DNA from 2 places in the Ferrimonas sp. genome. Region 2 is predicted to be linked to the other one. Evidence: predicted binding sites of a transcription regulator. Region 2 holds the regulator's gene; the other holds the start of a gene.
What was found. Region 2 encodes MetJ, which represses methionine synthesis genes. Its sites were predicted from a motif close to TAGACGTCTAGACGTCTA; they were not measured.
Positions count from the first base shown of each region.

Region 1: a site for MetJ is predicted at 1,572-1,589, ahead of metA (homoserine O-succinyltransferase MetA). Genes of this name have one in related genera too.

Region 1 is NZ_JBLXDO010000003.1:90,620-94,031, forward strand. Features, by position in the region: gene ACN0RV_RS04630 (methyl-accepting chemotaxis protein) at 1-476, opposite strand, end outside; gene metA (homoserine O-succinyltransferase MetA) at 619-1,542, opposite strand; gene ACN0RV_RS04640 (SDR family NAD(P)-dependent oxidoreductase) at 1,734-2,459, shown strand; gene ompW (outer membrane protein OmpW) at 2,523-3,152, opposite strand; gene ACN0RV_RS04650 (YbaY family lipoprotein) at 3,409-3,412, opposite strand, start outside.
Region 2 is NZ_JBLXDO010000001.1:269,825-273,236, forward strand. Features, by position in the region: gene ACN0RV_RS01270 (malic enzyme-like NAD(P)-binding protein) at 110-1,357, shown strand; gene metJ (met regulon transcriptional regulator MetJ) at 1,493-1,810, opposite strand; gene metB (cystathionine gamma-synthase) at 1,992-3,146, shown strand; gene metL (bifunctional aspartate kinase/homoserine dehydrogenase II) at 3,143-3,412, shown strand, end outside.

The DNA.
Region 1 (3,412 bases), on a different contig from region 2:
CCCAGCGCCAGAATGACTCCGGACAACCAGCGGCGGCGAACCAGAGTCAGGGTTCGGCTCACTGGCCGCCCCTGATTCAGCCTCAAATAGACCTCACTGGCCCGCTCCTTCAGCTCTGGTGTGGTGGCCCGCCTGACCGACTGGTACCCCACCACCTGACCATGCTCGAAGATGGGGGTAACAAAGGCATCCACCCAGTAATATCGCCCATCCTTGGTGCGGTTCTTCACTATGCCACGCCAGGGTTTCTGATCTTTCAATGCATCCCAAAGCTCCTTGAAGGCAGCCTTGGGCATCTCAGGGTGACGCACCAGATTATGATTGTGACCGATCAGCTCAGACTCATCGAAGCCGCTGATCTCGATAAAGGCGGGATTTGCGTAGGTAATGATGCCACGCAGATCTGTAGTGGAAACCAGCTCCTCTCCCTGAGGAACCACAACCTCTTCGTTGACGATATGACGCTCTCGTCTCATGTGACCTACATCCTGTAGTTGGTTTGAGTAAATCAAGCTTAGGTCACATTTTACTTGTTGCTAAATAGCTTTACCACGTGGTAGGGCGGAAACTTTTTTCCGACTTATCTCAATTTAGCGCCATATTTCATCAGCTTGCGCATTATTCACCCGAAAGATCGTTCAGATCATAAGGGGTCTGCTGGTAGACGCAGTAGTTGAGCCAGTTGGAGAACAGCAGGGCACCATGGGCATGCCAGCGCGCATGGGGAGGCAGCGTCGGGTCGTCCTTGGGATAGTAATTTTTCGGCAATGCTGGTTCGGCACCCGCCGCCAGGTCGCGACGGTATTCATCCTGCAAGGTGGTACGGGTGTATTCCGGATGGCCGGTCACGAACAGGTTGCGATTGTCCCTGCTGGTCACCAGGTAGGCCCCGGCCTCGTCTGACTCAGCCAGTACCTGAAGCTCCGAGTGGGCTTTCAGCCGATCCAGGCTGACCTGAGCAAAGCGTGAATGGGGCACCCAGAACTCATCATCAAACCCTCTCAGTAGAGGAATATGACCATGGGCGCGGCGATGACGGAACACCCCTGAGATCTTATCGTCTCTCAGGTAGCGCTTCACCCCGTAGAGGTGGTAGAGCGCGGCATGGGCGGCCCAGCAGAGGAACAGCACCGAGGTGGCATGCTTTTGCGACCAGTTGATGATGTCACAGATCTCCGGCCAGTAGGTGACCTCCTCAAACTCGAAGTTACCCAGGGGCGCCCCGGTGATGATCAGGCCATCGTAGTTGTTGCCCTTCACCTGTTCGAAATCCCGGTAGAAAGCATCCATATGGTCGCTGGGCGTGTGCTTGGAGGCTTTGCGGTGAATTCTCAGCAGCTCCACGTTGACCTGGAGCGGCGAGTTACCCAATAACCTCAGCAACTGCGTCTCGGTCTCGATCTTATTGGGCATCAGATTAAGGATCAGCAAGCGCAAAGGACGGATGTCCTGAGACGCCGCCCGCTCCTCGGACATAACAAAAATGTTCTCGCTGCGCAGGATCTCCGACGCCGGCAACTGACTGGGTATTCTTACTGGCATAAACAACCTCCTAGAGTTCCATTTATAACAGGACATCTAGACGGCTACAACTCCAGAGCTCCAAGTTAACCACGGACGTGATCCTGACCCGGTTCTCTCCGGTAGGACGTGGATGGTGTTAACACTTTGGGAACAGATATTTACAGCCGGAACTGCTATGATCCCGCTACCAGACACATTATGAAGACATCATGAGCCAACTCTCTGCCATTATCATCGGCGCCAACGCGGGTCTGAGCCAAACCCTGGCCCAACAGCTGGCCGCCGAGGGGATCCGTCTAGGCCTGATGGCCGCGAACCTCTCCGCCCTGGACTCTCTGCTGCAACAGCTGCCCGACAACACCCTGTGCAGCGAGATCGATATTTTCGATCCCACTCAGTGCCGTCAGGCGCTGAACGACCTGTGGCAGCAGTTGGAGGGGGCTCAACTGGTGATCATCAATACCGCTGCCAACCACCAGGAGCTGGAGCTGCCCTGGGAGGCAGACAAGATGGTATTGGATGTGAATGTTACCGGCTTCACCGCACTGGCCAACGGCGCCTTTGCCCTGTTCAGGGATCAGAAATATGGTCAGTTGGCGGCCATCACCTCCATCGCCGGGGAGCGCGGCGGTGCCAGCAGTGCCTTCCACGCCAGCAAGGCGTTTCAGCAAAACTACCTGCAGGGGCTGAGACTCCACGCCCAGCGCCTGAAACTGCCCATCACCATCAGTGACCTGCGCCTGGGTTACATCGACAAGATGCAGGCCCGGGGCAGCAAGGCCTGGGGTGCCCCCCTGGAGGTCGTCTCCCGCCAGATTCTGGCGAATCTCAAGAAGGCCAAAGCCACCAGCTACGTCACCCGGCGTTGGCGCATCGTCTCCTGGATTGGCCGGCTGCTGCCGGAGTTTATCTACAACAAGCGCAAGTACCGCTGAAGGGACGCCAGAATGACAAACGCCGGCATAAGCCGGCGTTTTTTCTGCTTTGGCGCTAGCAAATCAGAACTTGTAACCCACGGACACCATGTAGACCCAGGGGTCAATGTCGGTTTCGATGCTGACGGAATCGCCACCCAGTTTGAAATCGACATCAGTCTGAATGTCGAGATACCAGATGGAGGCGTTGATCAACCAGTTGTCGTTCAGCTCATAATCGATGCCCACCTGAGCCGCCAGGCCCCAGGAGTCGGACAGTTCCAGATCGGTCAGGGCGCCGTCCAGGTCGTTTGTGAACTCCTCATCCCAGAAGTAGGTGTAGTTGATGCCGGCACCGATGTAGGGACGAATCTTGTCGCTGCCAAAGTAGTACTGGGCCATCACAGTCGGTGGCAGGTGAGTCACTTCGGCGATATTACCGATACCGGGCAGACCCACGTCGTGCTTGAAGGGGGTGGCGGCCAATACTTCCACCGCCCAGGCGTCGGTCAGCATGTAGGTAAAGTTCAGGCCCAACTGGCTGTTAGAGTCGACGGAAAACTCACCGTTACCGGCGACATCCTCAGAGGACTCGTCTGGAGACACCTGCGCCCAACCGGCACGAACGATAAAATCGCCCGCCTCACGAGCGGCAAAAGCGGGGGCAGAGAGGGAGGCCAGAACCAGGGCAGAGATCAGGGTTTGCTTCATCATTATGTTTCACTCCATGAATAGTCGGAAACCAAATTAAAACGTTTTTCCAACAAGTTGCGACGGACTGTACCAATTAAGGGGTAGTCATTTTTTGATCTACAACATGGTTTGACCAGCTATTTGCGCCCTATCACCTTTCAGCGAATCTGAAAAGCGACAATCATCACGCACAGCCAACAAAAAGGGCGCCGTGAGGCGCCCTGGTGCAAATCTTGCGGATAATAAGTTTCATTCCAAATGAAGGGTTTGACTCAAATCAC
Region 2 (3,412 bases):
TTATATCAAGTATTAATAACAAGATTGGTTGCAAAATCAGGCAATAGGAGTAAGGTTTCAGGCGACTGTACCCCCCTTCCCAAATAAAGTAGTGACTGGAATTAAGAGAATGGCAGACCTTCGCGAACAAGCCCTCGAGTATCACGCCCAACCTGTCCCTGGAAAGATCAGCATCTCGCTGACCAAGCCTGCGGAAACCCAGACGGATCTGGCCCTGGCCTACAGCCCGGGTGTGGCAGAGCCTGTTCGGGAGATCGCGTCCAACCCAGCCGATGCCTACAAATACACCAACAAAGGCAACCTGGTGGCGGTGATCACCAACGGCACCGCGATCCTCGGCCTGGGCAACCTGGGTCCCCTGGCCTCCAAGCCGGTGATGGAGGGCAAGGCCCTGCTGTTCAAGCGATTCGCCAACATCGACTCCATCGACATCGAGGTGAAGCATCGCACCCAGGAGGAGTTCATCGATACCGTGGCCAACATCGCGGACACCTTCGGTGGCATCAACCTGGAGGACATCAAGGCACCCGAGTGCTTCGAGATTGAGAAGCAGCTGATTGAACGCTGCCAGGTGCCGGTGTTCCACGATGACCAGCACGGTACCGCCATTGTCACCGCGGCCGGTCTGCTCAACGCCCTGGAGATACAGGGCAAAGAGCTGTGTGAATCCACCATTGTCTGCCTGGGCGCCGGTGCGGCCGCCGTGGCCTGCATGGAGCTGCTGATCACCTGTGGTGCCGTGCGTGAGAAGATCTACATGCTGGATCGTAAGGGCGTGCTGCACACCCGCCGCGAAGACCTGAACGAGTACAAGAAGCTGTTTGCCAACAACACCGACAAGCGCACTCTGACCGACGTGATTCAGGACGCGGACGTGTTTGTGGGGGTATCCGGCCCTGACCTCATCAGTGAAGAGCAGGTGAAGCTGATGGCAGACAAGCCGGTGCTGTTTGCCTGCTCCAACCCGGATCCGGAGATCAAGCCTGAGCTGGCCAAGGCCGCCCGTCCTGACGTCATCATGGGCACAGGTCGCAGTGACTACCCCAACCAGGTGAACAACGTGCTCTGCTTCCCCTTCATCTTCCGCGGTGCCCTGGACGTACGTGCCCGCGCCATCAACGATGAGATGAAGGTGGCGGCGGTGGAAGCGATTCGCCAGCTGGCCAAGGAGTCTGTGCCCCAGACCGTTCTGGACGCCTATGGGGCGACCGAGATGAGCTTCGGTTCCGAGTACGTGCTGCCCAAGCCGATGGACCCCCGCCTGCTGCCCCGAGTGGCCAAGGCGGTGGCCAAGGCGGCCATCGACTCCGGCGTGGCCGAACTCGAAGAGTTGCCTGCTCACTACATGATCGACTGATCACGCCGGCCTCGTTGCCAGGGCAGCCATCGGGCTGCCCTTTTTGATCTCCTGGGGACAGCCTCGGTCAGCTGCCCGGGCTCAACAAAAAAGGGATACCTCGCGGTATCCCTTTCTTTTTAATTCGTTGGAGTCTTACTCCATCTCTTCCCAGTCGATGCCCAGGGCTTTCATCTGGCGCTTGGCAGACTCCGGAATGGTGTCCGGGTGGTCCTTCCTCAGGTCGTTGTCCTCGGGCAGAGGCTGACCGGTGAAGGCGTGCAGGAAGGCTTCGCAGAGCAGCTCGCTGTTGGTGGCGTGACGCAGGTTATTAACCTGGCGACGGGTACGCTCATCGGTCAGCAACTTCAATACGCCCAACGGAATGGAGACGGTGATCTTCTTCACCTGTTCGCTCTTTTTACCGTGTTCCGCGTAGGGGCTGATGTAGTTGCCGTTCCACTCAGTGCTCATTGCCTTTGCCTTTGACTTGGGTTAACGGGTGCAAATTGTAACTGCTCTGATTTCTGAGTCAAATTGTAGATATCTTAACCTATAAACGTTTAGACGTCTAAAAGTCTTGACGCCCAAATCTGGATCGACTAATTTGGACGTCCAGACATCTTGAGCGCACAGAATAACCAGGAGCCACGGAATGAGTACTCACAAGCCCGCCACCATTGTTGCCCGTGAAGGGATTGATACTGACCTGACTCATGGTGCCGTGGTGCCACCTGTCTACCTGTCCACCAACTACACCTTTGCCGGCTTCAACGAGCCACGCCAATACGATTACACCCGCTCCGGCAACCCCACCCGGGATAGCCTGGGCAACGCCCTGGCACAGCTGGAGGAGGGGGCTGGCGCGGTGATCACCGCCACCGGCATGGCGGCGGTCAACCTGGCGGTGAGCCTGCTAAAGCCTGGCGAGCGCCTGGTGGTGCCCCACGATTGTTACGGCGGCAGCTACCGCCTGTTCACCAGCCTGGCCGCCAAGGGTGCGTTTGAGCTGTCCGTGGTGGATCAGGGGGATGAGCAGGCCCTGGCCGAAGCCCTGGCGAAGAGCCCCAAGATGGTGTGGCTGGAAACCCCGAGCAATCCGCTGCTGCGCGTGGTGGATGTGGAGAAGGTGGCCAAGGTGGCCAAAGAGGCCGGTGCCCTGGTGGTGGCGGACAACACCTTCCTCTCCCCTGTGCTGCAGAAGCCTCTGAACCTGGGGGCGGACATCGTGGTTCACTCCACCACCAAGTACATCAACGGTCACTCCGACGTGGTTGGCGGGGCGGTGATTGCCCGCGAGCCGGAGCTGGCGGAAACCCTGGCCTGGTGGGGCAACTGCCTGGGCATCACCGGTGCCCCCTTTGACTCCTTCCTGACCCTGCGCGGCCTGCGCACCCTGCCGCTGCGTATGCGCCAGCACCAGGAGAACGCCGAAGCGGTGGTCGCCCTGCTGGAGAGCCACCCTGCGGTGGCCAGGGTGCATTATCCCGGTTTGGTTTCCCATCCTGGCCATGAGCTGGCCAAGCGTCAGCAGAGCGGTTTCGGTGCCATGCTCAGCTTCGAACTTAAGGGCGGCGAGCAGCAGGTGCGTGATTTCCTGGCTCAGCTGGAGCTGTTCTCCCTGGCGGAGAGTCTGGGCGGGGTAGAGAGCCTGGTGGCTCACCCAGCCACCATGACCCACGCTGCCATGGCGCCGGAAGCCCGTCGCGCCGCCGGCATCGAAGACACCCTGATTCGCCTCTCCGTGGGCATCGAAGACAGTGAGGACCTGGTGGCGGACCTGCGCCAGGCCCTGGAGGCTCTGCAGTGACAGTGAAGCAGCTGCACAAGTTCGGTGGTTCCAGCCTGGCAGACGCCGAGTGTTACCACCGGGTCGCCCACATACTGCAGACCCACGGTCACGCCGGGGATCTGGTGGTGGTCTCTGCCGCAGGCAAGACCACCAATGCCCTGCTGGAACTGCTGCGGCTGGCCCGTCATGGTCACAACTACGCGGAAGAGCTGGATCAGCTGAAGGCATTCCAACTGGGGCTGGTGACCGACACCCTGGGGGAGTCGGGGCAGTCCCTGACCCAT